3 regions of the Arthrobacter sp. LjRoot14 genome follow, and region 2 is predicted to be linked to each of the others. Evidence: riboswitches for the same ligand, from Rfam matches in the RefSeq annotation. Region 2 holds a riboswitch; each other region holds the start of a gene.
The links. A riboswitch is a leader RNA that binds a small molecule or an ion and turns the genes downstream of it on or off. The one in region 2 is predicted to bind S-adenosylmethionine.
Positions count from the first base shown of each region.

Region 1: linked by a shared signal. The riboswitch ahead of ACSQ12_RS13820 (aminotransferase class V-fold PLP-dependent enzyme) and the one ahead of ACSQ12_RS06840 (bifunctional o-acetylhomoserine/o-acetylserine sulfhydrylase) in region 2 are both predicted to bind S-adenosylmethionine.
Region 3: linked by a shared signal. The riboswitch ahead of ACSQ12_RS20180 (DUF1737 domain-containing protein) and the one ahead of ACSQ12_RS06840 (bifunctional o-acetylhomoserine/o-acetylserine sulfhydrylase) in region 2 are both predicted to bind S-adenosylmethionine.

Region 1 covers NZ_CAXURL020000001.1:3,062,876-3,068,158, reverse strand. The annotation lists gene ACSQ12_RS13825 (class I SAM-dependent methyltransferase) at 1-533, opposite strand, end outside; gene ACSQ12_RS13820 (aminotransferase class V-fold PLP-dependent enzyme) at 597-2,018, opposite strand; SAM riboswitch class IV at 2,054-2,167, opposite strand; gene hisN (histidinol-phosphatase) at 2,396-3,208, opposite strand; gene rsgA (ribosome small subunit-dependent GTPase A) at 3,249-4,364, opposite strand; gene aroA (3-phosphoshikimate 1-carboxyvinyltransferase) at 4,354-5,283, opposite strand, start outside.
Region 2 covers NZ_CAXURL020000001.1:1,528,311-1,533,593, reverse strand. The annotation lists gene ACSQ12_RS06850 (MFS transporter) at 1-1,038, opposite strand, end outside; gene metX (homoserine O-acetyltransferase MetX) at 1,209-2,393, opposite strand; SAM riboswitch class IV at 2,406-2,521, opposite strand; gene ACSQ12_RS06840 (bifunctional o-acetylhomoserine/o-acetylserine sulfhydrylase) at 2,612-3,928, opposite strand; SAM riboswitch class IV at 3,988-4,102, opposite strand; gene ACSQ12_RS06835 (VOC family protein) at 4,263-4,901, shown strand; gene ACSQ12_RS06830 (CPBP family intramembrane glutamic endopeptidase) at 5,030-5,283, opposite strand, start outside.
Region 3 covers NZ_CAXURL020000001.1:4,443,226-4,448,508, forward strand. The annotation lists gene ACSQ12_RS20170 (aromatic amino acid ammonia-lyase) at 1-1,147, opposite strand, end outside; gene ACSQ12_RS20175 (NtaA/DmoA family FMN-dependent monooxygenase) at 1,152-2,447, opposite strand; SAM riboswitch class IV at 2,679-2,791, shown strand; gene ACSQ12_RS20180 (DUF1737 domain-containing protein) at 2,874-3,143, shown strand; gene ACSQ12_RS20185 (rhodanese-like domain-containing protein) at 3,140-3,550, shown strand; gene ACSQ12_RS20190 (O-succinylhomoserine sulfhydrylase) at 3,551-4,759, shown strand; gene ACSQ12_RS20195 (hypothetical protein) at 4,811-5,134, opposite strand; gene ACSQ12_RS20200 (glutamate--cysteine ligase 2) at 5,163-5,283, opposite strand, start outside.

The DNA.
Region 1 (5,283 bases), 1.5 Mb from region 2:
GCGGGGTGGAAGTCCGGTTTGTGCACATCGCCGGCATGCATGATCCGGGAAAGCCGGTGGACCCACGGGACCGACGTATCCAGCTGGTTCCAGATCAGCCCCAGCACGCCCCCCGGACGGAGAATGCGGGACAGTTCGGTGCTGGCCAGACGGGGATCGCACCAGTGCCATGCCTGGGCAACGGTCACGACGTCGAACGCGGCGTCCGGGAGTCCGGTGGACTCCGCGGTGCCCTCCGTCGCAGGAACCCCCGGAAGGGCCAGCCGGAGTTGGGCGAGCATGTCCGGTGAGGGATCCACTGCGGTGACATTCAGGCCGCGCTGCACCAGCAAAGCGGTGTACTTTCCCGTCCCGGCGCCGATGTCAGCGGCGTCGGACGCGCCGCCCATCCCGCCAACGCTTCGGAGCAGCCAGTCCACCGAATCGGCGGGATAGCCGGGACGGACCCGGTCATAGTGTTCGCCGCCGTCCTGGTAACTCCGGCCGAGCTCGTACCGGCGCTGGTGGTGCAGTTTGGGGCCTCCCCGTGCCACGTGCAGTCTCCTTCGGGCAGGCTGGAATTCTTACCCCTCGAATTTACCGCACACGCCGCGCCCTTAGTCTTCGGTGCAGGGTGCCGCGCCGGCAGTGCCGGGGGTATTGGGTGCCCAGTCCGGGTAGCTGCGGGTGTCGTTGGCCGGCACCCAGCGGCCGGAATCCACCACGTAGTCCCAGCCGAGGCCGGTCCGGCGGAGTTCCTCGATGCCGGCGAGCAAACGCTGGGCGTCCTCCAGCCGGGAGCCGACGCCGAAGCTTGCCCGCAGCGAGCCTGACGGCAGTCCCAGCCGCTTCAGCAGGGGGTGGGCGCAAAAGCGGCCGTCGCGCAGGCCCACGCCGTGCTCCGCGGAGAGGTAGGCCGCCACAAGGCCGGCGTCGTAGCCGGCGACGGAGAAGTTGACCACACCGATGGTGTCCGTGGCCTGGTCGGTGTCGCTGAAGATCTGGTGGACAGTGACGCCGTCGATCTTCCGCAGTCCCTCGACTAGGAAGGACCGGATGGCCGTCTCATGGGCGTGCCACAGGTCCTGGTCCAGGGCGCCGATGACCTGGGTGGCCCGGGCCAGGGTGGCGGCCCCAAGGACGTTCGGTGAGCCGCCTTCATGCCGTGCCGGCCCTGTGGTCCAGCTGACGGAGTCCAGCCGGGCCTCACGCACGGCTCCGCCGCCTGCGAGGTGGGGCGTCCCGGCGTCGAGCCAGTCCGGCCGGCCCACGAGGACACCGCTGCCAAACGGCGCGTACAGCTTGTGGCCTGAGAAGGCGAGATAGTCGACGTCGTCCGCGGCGATGTCGATGCGGCGGTGCGGGGCCAGCTGCGCCGCGTCCACTACGATCCTTGCACCGTGTTCGTGAGCCAGTGCGGCCAGCTCGCGGACGGGAAGGATTTCGCCGGTGACGTTGGAGGCGCCCGTGACGGCCAGCAGGCTGATGCCACCCTGCCGCAGCTCGGACCGCAGGTTCTCCAGGGTGGCCCTGAGCGTAGGAGCGGCAACAACACTCCGGTGCGGCACACCCTGCCAAGGGAGCAGGTTGGCATGGTGTTCGATGTCGAGGTACAGCACTTCGCCGGTCTGGCGGCCGTTGGACACCGGCAGGCACCCGGCCAGCAGGTTCAGTGAGTCCGTGGTGTTCCGGGTGAAGATGACGGAATCGTCCGCCCTGCCGCCCACAAACCCGCGGACGATGTCCCGGGCATTCTCGTACACCGACGTGCTGATCTGCGAGGCATAGCCCGCGCCGCGGTGCACGCTGGCGTAGTACGGCAGGATCTCGTTGAGGTAGGCCGAAACAACGGACAGCGCCGGGGCCGATGCGCCGTAGTCCAGGTTCGCGTAGCGGACGTGCCCGCCCTGGATCAGCGGAGCCTGGATCTCCGCGCCGGTAACGGCTGAGAGGGGGCGCTGGGCGACGGTGAACCGCGGGTCCAGAAGGCCTGCGGCGGACGTGGTTGCGGCGTTTGCGGGGAAAGTGGCAGTAGTCATGGGGACCTCACTGTAAAGGGACCCCGCACTCCGGGGATCCGCGCTTGCCGGGTCCGTTCCGGACCGGCCTGGTCGTCACCCGGGGCACCCCACCGCGAATGGAGGGTTGCCGGCCAGCAAACCGGGGTTTAGCGCTGGCACTCGTGACCTGTTTCGAGATTAGGACATTCACCGCGGCGCGGGAAAGTCGCGGCAATTATTAAGCTCTTTGTTACGCACGTCGGAAGAAGGGGGATGGCACCGAATAAAACGACGGCGGACACCCCCTAAGGAGGGAATCCGCCGTCGTTTATTCGGCTACCGGTGGTTGTGCCCGCGGTGATGCGCCCGGGCCGGAACCGCTTGGCGGCGGGCCGGGCACCGGGCCGGGTCGCGCGTCAGAGGAGGTCGTCGAGTTCCGGGTTCAGCCGCTTGAGGACCTCGGAATGAAGGATTGAATTGGTGGCCAGGGCGTTTCCGCCGAAGGGGCCGTCCACTCCTTCCAGTGAGGTGAAGCGTCCGCCGGCTTCGGTGACAATCGGCACCAGCGCCGCCATGTCGTAGAGGTTCAGTTCCGGCTCGCAGGCGATGTCCACCGACCCCTCCGCCACCATGCAGTAGGACCAGAAGTCACCGTAGGCGCGGGTCCGCCAGACTTCCTCAGTGAGTCCCAGGAACTCGTCCAGGTTGCCCCGTTCCTTCCAGCCGCCCAGGCTTGAATAGGAGAGGGAAGCGTCGGACAGTTTGGACACGTTCGAAACCTTGAGGCGGGTGGCGGCAGCTAGCGACCGTCCCATGTAGGCGCCCGCACCTTTCGCTGCCCACCAGCGCTTGCCCAGCGCCGGCGCGCTGACCAGCCCGACCACCGGCTCACCTTCATCCACGAGGGCGATCAGGGTGGCCCACACCGGCACGCCGCGGACGAAGTTCTTGGTGCCGTCGATCGGATCGATGATCCAGCGGCGGGAACCATGTCCGGAACTGCCGAACTCTTCGCCGAGGACGGCATCTCGCGGACGGGAACGGGAGAGCTGGCCGCGGATGGACTCTTCAGCTGCCTTGTCAGCATCCGTTACCGGCGTCAGATCCGGTTTGGTTTCAATCTGAAGATCCAGCGCCTTGAAGCGGCTCATGGTCTGGGAGTCAACAGAGTCGGCCAGGACATGGGCGAGGCGCAGGTCATCGTTGTAGCTCGAAGCGGGTTGGGTCATGGTTCCAAACTACCGTCTCTGCGGCCGGCGGGCCGGGATGTCACGAAACGATGCCGAGTTCCTTGGCGTCCTGCGCTTCCATGCGGGGGTCGGTGCCGAGCAGCCGCCGAAGGGACGCCAGGCGTGCCGCGCCGGACGGGCCGGCGTGTCCTTCGGCCACCCAGGCGTCCACGCCGCAGTTGACGGCGGAGGCATCGTGCTTGCAGCCGCGTTCACAGGCATCCGTGCCGGGTTCGAGGTCGGGGAACGAGCGCAGGATCCGGTCCGGATCCACGTGGGCAAGGCCGAAAGACCGGATGCCGGGCGTGTCAATGATCCAGCTACCGGCGGGCGCATCACTGATCCGCAGGGCAAGCGCGGACGACGACGTGTGCCGTCCCCTCCCGGTGACGGCGTTGACGCCTCCCGTGGCCCGCTCAGCACCCGTCAGGGCATTGACCATGGTGGACTTCCCTACGCCGGAATGGCCGAGCATCACGGTGACCTTGCCGTCGAGGTGGGCCCGCAGCTGCGAGACGGCATCACTGTCCAGGCGGGCCGAGAGCCCGTCATCCGAGCGTGCATCGATTCCGGAGGCCGCGGCGTCCGCAGTTCGGCTGATGATCACCGGAAAATCCAAGTGCCGGTAGTTGGACAGGAGCTCCGTGGGATCCTTGACGTCCGCTTTCGTGACCAGCAGCAACGGCTCAATCCCGGCGTCGTACGCCGCCACCAGGGCCCGGTCAATGAAGCCGGTGCGCGGTTCCGGATTGGCGGCGGCAACCACCACCACAAGCTGGTCCGCATTCGCGACCACTGCCCGCTCGATGGGGTCCGTGTCATCGGCGCTGCGCCGCAGCAGCGTGCGGCGGTCCTGGATCTTCACGAGCCGCGCAAGGGTGTCCGGGGCCCCCGAAACATCTCCCACCAGGGACACGAAGTCCCCGGCCACCACAGGCGAACGGCGCAGTTCACGGGCGCGCGCGGCAATCACCGTGCGCTCGTTCCCGCTGTCCTCGCCCACCACGGCCGTATAGCGCCCGCGGTCAACCGTGATGATCCTGCCGGTCACGGCGTCGTCGTGGCTGGGGCGGTCCTTGGTCCGGGGACGCGAGCCTTTCTTGTTGGGGCGGATCCGGATATCGGACTCGTCCCAGGAGCCGGTGCTACGCCCCACGGGCCTGTTCCGTCTGCCGGTCCGGCTGTTGCGAAAGCATGGCTTCCCACAGTTGCGGAAAGTCCGGCATCGTCTTGGACGTGGTGCCGATGTCTTCCACCTCCACGCCGGGAACGGCAAGGCCCAGGATGGCCCCCGCGGTGGCCATGCGGTGGTCCGCGTAGCTGTGCACGACGCCGCCGTGGAGCTTGGCGGGCCGGATCACCAGGCCGTCGGAGGTTTCCTCGGCGTCCCCGCCGAGGCGGTTGATCTCCGTGACGAGTGCCGCGAGCCGGTCCGTTTCGTGGCCGCGGAGGTGCGCGATGCCGGTGAGTCGCGACGGACCCGTGGCCAAGGCGCACAGCGCGGCTACTGTCGGTGCAAGTTCGCTGGTGTCGGCAAAGTCCGCACCCGTGATTTCGGGCCCGCCGGTGACGGTGAGTGTGCCGTTGTCCAGCGTGACCGTGGCGCCCATTGAAGTCAGGATGCTGCGCCAAAGGTCGCCCACCTGCGTGGTGGGGGAGGGCCAGTTGGGAATACGGATCGTGCCCCGGGTCGCCAGCGCGGCGGCGAGGAACGGCCCGGCATTCGACAGGTCCTGCTCGATGCGGCGATCGAAGGCCCGGATGGGGCCCGGCGCGACGACCCAGTGATTCGGGACGGAATCGTCGACGGATACTCCAACTTCCCTCAGGACGGCGACGGTCATGTTGATGTGGTCCAGGCTGGGGACCGGCTTGCCCACGTGCTCAAGGTGCAGGCCCTCTGAGAAACGCGCGCCCACCAGGAGCAGCGCCGACACGAACTGCGAGGATGCGCTTGCATCGATCACAAGGTGACCGCCCCGAACTTGGCCAGTGCCCGCCACTGCGAAGGGAAGTGCCGACGGACGTGCCCCGTCCGCAGCGCGGACGTCAACGCCGAGGGCGGCCAGTGCCTC
Region 2 (5,283 bases):
GACCAGATCGTTCTTGGTGTCCATCATCGGGAAGGCGAAGAAGCCCCAGGTACCGCCGAGGACCGCACCGGCCATGTAGACGGGCTTCCGGCCGAAGGCGTCGGAAAGCTTGCCGACCATCGGCACCGCCGAGAAGTGGATGAAGTGGGCCACGAGCAGGAGCAGGAGGATCCGGGAGGTGTCCGTCTGGACAACCACCTTCAGGTAGGTGATGGAGAACGTGACCACCAGGTAGTAGAGGATGTTCTCCGCGAAGCGCAGTCCCATGGCGGTGAAGACGCCGCGCGGGTAGCGGCGGAACACTTCGCCGACGCCGTAGCCCTTCTTCTCGACGGTGACTTCCTTCTGGGCTTCCAGGAAGATGGGGGCGTCGGTGACCTTGGTCCTGATGTAGTAGCCAACCAGCACGATCACAGCGGAGAGCCAGAACGCCACCCGCCAGCCCCAGCCGAGGAAGTCGGCGGCAGACAGCGTGGAGGACAGCGTGAACAGTACGCCGGTGGCCAGGAGGTTGCCCAGGGGAACAGCGGACTGCGGCCAGCTGGCCCAGAAGCCGCGTGACTTGCTGGGGCTGTGCTCTGCTACGAGGAGGACGGCCCCGCCCCACTCACCGCCGACGGCGAAGCCCTGGGCGAACCGCAGGAACACCAGCAGGGCCGGAGCCCAGTAGCCGATCTGCTGGAAGGTCGGCAGGCAGCCCATCAGGAACGTGGAGACGCCCACCAGGATGATGCTGAGCTGGAGCAGCTGCTTCCGGCCGAATTTGTCACCGAAATGACCGAAGACGATACCGCCGATGGGGCGGGCGACGAAGCCAACCGCGTAGGTGAGGAAGGCGGCAATGATGCCGTCCAGTTCCGTGCCTGAGTTAGGGAAAAATGTCTTGCCAAAGACCAGGGTGGCCGCTGAGGCGTAGAGGAAGAACTCATACCACTCAACGACGGTCCCGGCCATGGAGGCCGTAACCACTTTCTTTAGCCCTGAGGCTTTGACGTCAGTCTCATCTGCGCGCCTTGCGGCGGAGTTTTGCGTGCTCATTGTGAACTCCTTCGGCGTCTCCGTCGACACCATGTGGACCATTCCGTTACGGCCGCGTGTGATGTGCACCACCAACGCGCCGGTCCCCTAGAGTATGGGCTCACATTGCCGCAGGCTCAACGCCATTTTCTGCAGAACAGCTCTGCATAAATGCACATTGAGCCGGCGGGCTAGGCGAAAAAGTTCTGCCGCAACTGAGCGCTAAGCTGCCCGATTTCAGTCAGGAAACCGTCGTGGCCGATGGGCGCCTCGATGACATGCACCGGGACGTCGCCCGGGAGTGCAGCCGCGAGTTCGCGGGACTGCGCCGGAAAATACAGCCGGTCCGTATTGACGGCGGCAATGAAGAACTCAGCCGTGGCCCGGGCCAGCGCCTCCTTGAGCGGGCCGCGCCCCCGGCCCACGTCGTGGCTCATGAGCGCTTCCGTGATGGCGATGTAGCTGTTGGCATCGAAGCGCCGGACCAGCTTGGTGCCCTGATGGTCGAGGTAGCTCTCCACCTGGTAGCGGCCGCGGTCTCCCAGCGACACTGCCTGGAGCGGGGCTTCGCCGCCCTGGGCGCTCCGGCCGAACCGGGCCTCCAGCTCGTCTGCGGAACGGTACGTGATGTGCGCAATCCTGCGTGCCAGGGCCAGGCCGGCCTCAGGCTCCGGGCCGCCGTAGTAATCGCCGTCGTTGAAGTTCACGTCCTGGCGGATGGCGAGGGTCTGCGCCTGGGCAAAGGCGATCTGCTCGGCCGTGCTGCTTGCCCCGATGGAAATGACGGCGCACCGCCGGACCCGGTCCGGGAAGCTCACGGCCCATTCCAGGGCGCGGGCTCCGCCCAGGGATCCGCCCAGGACGGCGTACCAGCTGTCGATGCCAAGGGCGTCCGCCAGCCGGGCTTCGGCCGCCGTGGTGTCGCGCAGGGTCACCAGGGGGAAGCGCGAACCCCACGGCCTGCCATCCGGCGCGGGAGTGGAAGGGCCGGTGGAGCCGTAGCAACCGCCCAGGATGTTGATGCTGACCACGAAGTACTTGTCCGTATCGACCGGGGCGCCGGGCCCGGCAAGCTGCTCCCACCAGCCTTCTTCGTCGCTGGCTCCCCTGGTAACGTGCGTGCTGCCGGTCAGGGCATGCTGCACCAGCACGGCGTTGGAACGGTCCGCGTTCAGCGTGCCCCAGGTCTCGTAGGCGAGCCTGACGTCCGGCAGGTGGCCGCCGGCCTCAAGGTGGAGCCCGCCGATGCCCTGGAACTTGACGGTTCCGTCGGGGACAGCGTCTGCGGTTTTGCCTGCGGCGGTTTTCACGTCACTGGACGACAGGCCCTGGCTGGCTGTTTCGGGTACACCGCTGCGGGTGACGGCAATCGTCATCTGAAGACCTCTTCTTCGCGCTTGCCTGCCGCCAACTGGCCGGCAGGCCAGGTCTTCACCCGGGGCACCCCGCCGCGAAAGGAGGGTTGCCGGCCAGCAAGCCGGGGCTGTCGCTGGCACTCATGACCTGTTAAGAGTCTACGAAATGCGTCCCCGCAATGGCGAAGAATGTGACAGCAATATGACTCCCGGCGTCGAGGCGCCGGGAGTCATACGGCTCAGTCGCCCTTGGCGGCGCGGAAACCGGCGTCGAGGTCGGCGATGATGTCATCGATGTGCTCCAGCCCCACGGAGAGGCGGACCAGGCCCGGCGTGACCCCCGCCACGGCCTGCTGTTCCGCCGTCAGCTGGCTGTGGGTGGTGGACGCCGGGTGGATGACCAGGGAGCGCACGTCACCGATGTTCGCCACGTGGGAATGCAGTTCCAGCGCGTCCACGAACCGCTTGCCGGCCTCGGCCCCGCCGGCGATGTTGAAGGACACGATCGCACCGGTGCCCTTGGGCCCGTACTTGCGGCCGCGGTCATACCAGGGGCTGGACGGCAGGCCTGCGTAGGCCACGGATTCGACGTCGTCCCTCGCCTCCAGCCATTCGGCGACACTCACCGCGTTGGCCACGTGGCGCTCGACGCGCAGGCTCAGGGTTTCCAGGCCCTGGGCGATGAGGAAGGCGTTGAACGGGGACACCGCGGAGCCGAGGTCCCGCAGCAGCTGGACGCGGGCCTTGAGGATGTAGGAAAGGTTCGCGCCCAGGGCGCCCCCGGCGCCGAGGTCCCTGGCGTAGACAAGCCCGTTGTAGGTGGGGTCCGGGATGTTGAAGCCCGGGAACTTCTCCGGGTCCTTGCCGAAATCAAAGTTGCCCGAGTCCACGATCACGCCGGCGATGGCGCTGCCGTGCCCGCCAAGGTACTTCGTTGCCGAGTGGACCACAATGTCGGCGCCCCATTCCAGCGGCCGGATGAGGTACGGCGTGGACAGTGTGTTGTCCACGATCAGCGGGACCCCTGCCTCGTGGGCGACGCCGGAAACGCCTTCGATGTCCAGGACGTCCTGGCGCGGATTGGACACCACCTCGCCGAAGAAGAGCTTGGTGTTCGGCCGGACGGCGTCCTTCCACTGCTGGAGGTTGTCCGGGTCCTCCACGAACGTCACGGAGATGCCGAACTTCTTCAGGGTGTGGGCCAGCAGGTTGTACGTGCCGCCGTAGAGGCTGGGGCTGGCCACCACGTGATCGCCGGCTTCAGCGACGTTGAGGATGGCGAATGTTTCGGCGGCCTGTCCCGAGCTGAGCAGCAGCGCCGCCAGCCCGCCTTCAAGGCTGGCCACGCGCTGCTCCACCGCGTCCTGGGTGGGATTGCCGATGCGGGTATAGATGGGCGCCAGTTCGGCCAGCGCGAAGCGGTTGGCGGCGCTTTCGGCGCTAGGGAACACGAACGACGTCGTCTGGTAAATGGGGAGGGCCCTGGCGCCGGTGGCGCTGTCCGGCTCCTGGCCGGCGTGGATCTGGCGGGTTTCGAAAGACCAGGCATTGGACATTGGAGGCTCCTTAAGGAAGGGCACCGTGGCCGGACGCACGGTATGCCGGGCCGGCTCTGGTGCCGCGCTTGCCGACCGGCGGTTGCCGGCGGCCAGGTCCTCACCCGGGGCACCCCACCGCGGAACGAGGGTTGCCGGCCAGCAAGCCGGGGCTCAATGCTGGCGCTCATGACCTGGACCCAGTGTAGAAACAGAGCAATCCGTCTGAACAGGTTTGTGACGAAGGACGTCGGCCGCGTGATTTCGTGGGCTTCAGGGCCGTCCGCCATAACGTCCCATCTCGGTAAGGACACCCTTAGCTGAGAGCTCCATCACAAAGTGCCAAGATGAGGGCATGCGCATGGATCACGTCTCTTACGCCTGTGAACAAGATGGCTTGGCTGCCACCACCGAACGTATTGCAACCGCCCTCGGCGTCGAAGCCGTTAAGGGCGGGGTACACCCCCGTTTCGGCACCCGCAACATGATTATCCCGCTGGCCGGGCACAAGTATCTCGAGGTCGTGGAGGTCCTGGACCACCCGGCATCCGACAAGGCTCCGTTCGGGCAGGCTGTCCGGGCACGCTCCGCAGCGGGCGGCGGCTGGATGGGCTGGTGCGTCGAAGTGGACGACCTGGCACCGTTCGAAGAACGCCTCGGCCGATCGGCTGTCAACGGCAACCGCAAGTTCCCCGACGGCCGCGAACTCGTCTGGAAGCAGATCGGCATCCTGGGCCTCATTGCAGACCCGCAGGTACCCTACATGCTCAAGTGGGAAGGCGACCCGGAGCTTCACCCGTCCAACGCCTACCCGAGCAACGTTAAGATGTCCAGCCTCACCATCGCCGGCTCGGCCGAACGCGTCACGGAATGGCTCGGCCAACCGGTCGAGAAGCCCTTGGAGGATGTGGCTGTTGAATGGGTCGCCCCCAAGGGGACGCCGGGAATCCTGTCCGTCACGTTCGAAACCGCCTCCGGGGCCGTAACCATCTGACCCTGCTCCACCGTGTGGTCCTCCGGGGCCACTGGCAGCGCGCTGCCCTTCCGAACTTCGGCCGCTATCAGCGGGTGCCAACGACGTCACCCACCGATAGCGGCCGAATCCTTTTAAGCAGTGGCCGGTTAGCCCAGCCCGATGGCCTTGCCGAAGAGGCTGAAGCCGACGAACGCCACGATGTCCAGCAGCGCGTGGGCGATCACCAGCGGCATGACGCGGCGGGTCTTCGTATAGATCCACGCAAAGACCACACCCATGACAGCGTTGCCGATGAACGGGCCGAAGCCCTGGTAGAGGTGGTAGCTGCCCCGGAGCATGGAGCTGGCGAAAATGGCCAGCGGCATGCTCCAGCCGAACTTGCCGAGCCGGTCCAGCAGGT
Region 3 (5,283 bases), 2.9 Mb from region 2:
CGGCCTCGAGGTGCCGCTGGCGGATCCGACGCTGCGGCGGGTAGAGCTTGGCGATCCGGCGTTCGCTGCTGATCCCGAGGTGGGCCAGCCCCAGGCGCAGCGCCTCGAATGCCAGGGCCAGCTGCATGGGCTGGAAGTTGCCGCCGGAGACCATCCGCCCGGAGCCGATGTCGGTCAGCGGGTTGTCGCCCCGGCCGTTCAGCTCCACTTCCAGGGCGCCTTCCAGGGCCGTGACCTGCCAACGGATGGCGCCGTGGGTCTGGGGCGCCGCGCGGAAAGACAGCGCGTCCTGCACGGATACCTCCCGCTCCGGGTCCTCCAGCCACCCGCCCTCGAGGAGCCGCAGCACATGGGCCGCCGTGACCGCCTGCCCGTGAACTGCCTTGGCCGCCTGCACAGCCGGCGAAAACGGGCTGAGGTTGCCGCCGCCGTCGTGCCTTGCCGTCGCCTCGAGTGACAACGCGAGAGCGGTGTCCGCGAGGTCTGCGAGGCGGAGGAGGCGGTGCAGCACCAGCGCCCCGACGCCGATGGAATAGGAGTTGGAGCTGACCAGGGCCAGGGCTTCGCCGGGCGCGAGTTCCAGCGGAGCCAGCCCGGCGTCCGCCAGGGCCTGCCCGCCGGGCAGCAGCTGACCGTCCGTTGCCACCGCCTGGCCTTCCCCGATGGCGACGGCGGCAACAGCGGCGAGGTGGGTCAGGTCGGCGGAACCGACGGACCCTTCACGCGGGATCGCCGGGACCACCCCGCGGTTGAGCATCTCAGCGTAAAAGCGGGCTGTTTCCGGCCGGACGCCGGAGCCGCCGCGACTGAAGCCCACCAGCCGCGCCAGGATGACGGCCCGGACCTCGTCGGCGCCGAGAAACCCGCCCACCCCGCTGTTGTGGTACCGCACCACCTGCACCTGGTAGGCGAGGACCGCCTTTTCATCCACGGCGGTGTCCCGCCCGGATCCCAGCAGGGTATTGAGTCCGTAGACGCGGTGGCCGGAGTCGATGGCCTGCTGCACCACCTCGCGCGAAAGCCCGATCAGCTCCAGGGCGTCCACACTCAGGACGAACTGGACAGCCGGATCAGCCGCGGCCTCGGCGATATCCCGGGCACGCAGGTGGGCCGTGCCGATCAGGAAGTTTCCGCTGCCGCCGCCCATGGCGCTAGAAGTCCAGCAGGTTCCGGCGGAAGCCGCCGTCGCCATAGCTTGTCCGGAGCAGCCCGCGGCGCCGCAGCACCGGGGCCAGCCGGTCCAGCACGCCGTGAACGGTGGCCGGGTCAACGAAACCTGAGAACAGGAAGCCGTCCCCGCCCACCTGGACACCGGTTTCTTCGAGGTAGTCGGCAATCTCCTCGGCCGTGCCGATGATGCTGTCCCCTGCGCCGCCGCTGCGGGCCTGCAGGAGCTGGCGCAGAGTGGACCCGGGAGGACCCGCCTTGGCGAAATGGTCCAGGGTGCCCTGGTTGCTGTTCGTGGTGAGCTCGGGGAGCGGGGCGTCAAGGTCGAACTGTTTGAAGTCGATCACGGAGAGGTAGGAGATGGAGTTCAGCTGGCTGTCGATGTCGCGCTGCGTGAGCTGGCGGCGCTGCTCCCGGAGCTCGTCCGCTTCGGCGCGGGAGCCCACCACGGTGGGCTTGAGGACATACAGCACCTTGACGTCGTCGGGGTTCCGCCCTGCCGCGGCTGCCTCGGCCCGGATCGAATCACGGTAGGCCTTCATGCCGTCCGCACCCCTGGCGAGGGCAATCGCGACATCCGTGTTGGCGCCCGCGAAGGCCTTGCCCCGCGGTGACGCCCCGGCCTGCACCAGCACCGGTTCCTCGGGCATCGGTGCGGTGTTCAGCGGTCCACGGACCTTGAAGAACTCGCCGTCGTGGTTGATCGGGTGGACCTTCGTGTGGTCCGCGAAGATGCCTGCGTCCGCGTCCTCCACAATGGCGTCCGGCTCCCAGCTGCGCCAGAGCTTGCGCACCACGTCCACGAATTCCTCCGCTTTCTCGTAGCGGAGGTCGTGCTCGATCTGCTGGTCCAGGCCATAGTTCTGCGCGGCAAGGTCGCTGCCGGAGGTCACCACGTTCCAGCCCACCTGGCCGTTGGAGAAATGCTGCAGGGTGGCCAGCAGCCGTGCCGCCGTGAACGGCGGATAGAAGGACGCACTCACCGTGGGAACAATGCCCAGGTGTTCCGTGACGGAGAGCAGGTAGGGCACCAGGGCCAGCGGATCGTGCTTGGGTGCGAAGGATGCCTGCGCCAGCGACACCTCGGCGCTCCCGCCGTAGGTGTCCGGCACCGTGAGGGAGTCCTCGATGATAAAAAGGTCCAGCCCGGCCCGCTCGAATTCCCGCACGGCGTGCTGGTACAGGGCGGGTTTTTTCCAGTCGTACCCGATGCCGTAGCCGGGCGTGCCCCAGCCCTGGACACCGAAACCGTGACCCACAAACCAACCGAAGTGCAGCATGGGACTGACTGTATTCCGATTCGATTCATTCACGGCTGCCTGATTTCATCCGGCGTTACAGCGGTTCATCTCCCGTCATTATCCTCCCGGCAGGGTCTTTTGTAACTGCAGTCAGGGGTCGCGCAGGAACGGATGCGGCGCCGGTGCGCAGCCGCGGTGCGGGCGTTCCCGTTACGGAAGATGACGACGACGGCGGTGCGGGCCGCCGTCGTAAGTGTTACGTTTTTGGGGAGTAATGAGAACCGGTGCCAAGCCCTGACTGGCCGGTCGGCAACCCTCCTTCCACGGCGGGGTGCCTCAGGTGAATACTCGGCATATCGATATTCGAGTTGCAAGCGTGAGAGAAGGAGATCCGTCGTGTCCGACGCACCCGCACCGCTGGCCCCGGCAGCCGAACCGGCCGCCGCCGGCCAGGAACAACCGGCCCTGGCACTGCCGCAGGAAAAGCTGGCCTACCGGCTCATCACCGGCCCCGACGACCGCTCGTTCTGCGAGCGCATCTCCGCGGCCCTGGCCGACGGCTATGTCCTGCACGGGAGCCCGGCGGCAACCTTCAACGGCACCAGCGTGATCGTGGCCCAGGCCGTGATCCTGCCCGAGGCCGTCGCCAGCTCCGACGCTGCAGTGGCAACCGCAGTGGACGAACTTGAGTTCGACGCCGACTTCCCGGGCGAAGGCTTCGAGGGCCACGCATGAGCTACGCCGGAGACCTGAGCCCGCAGGACGCCTGGGCCAAACTGGAACAGGGTGCCGTCCTGGTGGATGTCCGCACCGAGGGCGAGTGGGCGCACATCGGCATCCCGGACACCAAAGCCACGGACAACGATCCCCTCTTTATCCAGTGGACCTTCCCCGGCGGCATCCCCAACCCGGACTTTGTCGACCAGCTGAAGCAGCAGGCCCCCGAGGATTCCGGCGTCGAACTGGTGTTCCTCTGCCGTTCCGGCGTGCGGTCCGTCGCCGCCGCCATTGCCGCCACACGGGCCGGGTTCACCGCCTACAACGTCCTCGAAGGCTTTGAAGGCGAACCGGACCGTTTCGGCGAACGCACCGTCAACGGCTGGAAGAACCGCGGCCTGCCCACCAATCTCGGAAAGAACTAAGTGACCTTCAATCCCGACGCCGCCGGCTGGAGCCCTGACACCCAGGCTGTCCGCGGCGGTCTTGACCGCACCAATTTCCAGGAGACCGCCGAGCCGATCTTCCTCAACTCGGGGTTCGTCTACGAATCCGCGGCAGCCGCCGAGCGCGCATTCACCGGCGAGGACGAACGGTTTGTGTACTCCCGGTACGGCAACCCCTCCGTCGCCACCTTCCAGGAACGGCTCCGGCTGCTCGAGGGCACCGAGGCGTGCTTTGCGACGGCGTCCGGCATGTCCGCCGTCTTCACGGCACTGGGCGCCCTGCTGGCTGCCGGTGACCGGGTGGTTGCCGCCCGCTCGCTGTTCGGCTCCTGCTTTGTCATTTTGAACGAGATCCTGCCCCGGTGGGGCGTGGAAACGGTGTTCGTGGACGGCCCGGACCTGGAGCAGTGGCGCGCCGCCCTTTCGGAGCCCACGACGGCGGTCTTCTTTGAGTCGCCGTCGAACCCCATGCAGGAAATCGTGGACATCGCCGCGGTCAGCGAACTGGCACACGCGGCAGGGGCGACCGTCGTCGTCGACAATGTCTTTGCCACTCCCCTGCTGCAGCGCTGCGGGGAGCTCGGCGCGGATGTGGTGGTCTACTCCGGCACCAAGCACATCGACGGCCAGGGTCGGGTCCTCGGCGGCGCCATCCTGGGCACCAAGGAGTTCATCGAAGGCCCGGTCAAGCAGCTGATGCGGCACACCGGACCCGCACTGTCCGCCTTCAACGCCTGGGTGCTGACGAAGGGCCTGGAAACCATGGCGCTGCGCGTCAACCATTCCTCGGCCTCCGCGCTTCGCCTGGCCGAATGGCTGGAAGACCAGCCGGCGGTCAGCTGGGTCAAGTACCCGCTGCTGAAGTCCCACCCGCAGTATGAGCTGGCGGCCAAGCAGATGAAGGCCGGCGGTACCGTGCTCACGCTGGAGCTCTTGCCGTCGGCGGGCCGCACGGCGAAGGAAGCAGCCTTTGCGCTGCTGGACGCGCTGCGGATCATCGACATCTCCAACAACCTCGGCGATGCCAAGACGCTCATCACCCACCCGGCCACCACGACGCACCGCGCCATGGGGCCGGAAGGCCGGGCCGCCATCGGGCTGAGCGACGGCGTGGTCCGCCTGTCGGTAGGACTCGAGGATGTTGACGACCTCATCCGTGACCTGGAGCAGGCGCTCAAGCAGATCTGACCATCCCGCCCCTGATCAGCGCCAAGCTACGACGGCCTGCCGCGCCGAACGTCAGGTGTCCAGCTCCCAGTGCAGGCGGATCGCTTCGGCTATCGGGGCGGCCGCAACATCCACGGTGAACGCCACGGGCGCGGTGCCGGTCTCTTCGATGACGGTGTCGTGGTAGACGCGGCCGCACGCCGGGCACAGTGTGTAAAGATCCTCGTCCCCGGGCCACTCGGCCAGTCCGGCAGGCACGGGAGTTCCCTCGCCAAGGTGCACGGGCATGCCTTCGGAGTTGGCCTGGATCAGCCCCTCGTCGCTGACGGTGTTACCGCAGACGCAGGTGATGGTGGTGACATCATGTCCCGTGACTGTTGCGTATTCGGTTTCCATGGCGCGCTCCGGGGTAGTAGGAACCTGTTCAGGACTGGCGGACGCGCAACAGCACGGGCGCTTTCTCGCGCGCGGTGATGGCTTCGGTCCGGCGCATGCTCATGTCCACCGCGTGGGCGACCACTGCGGCCAGCCCGGCAGCGGCGTCC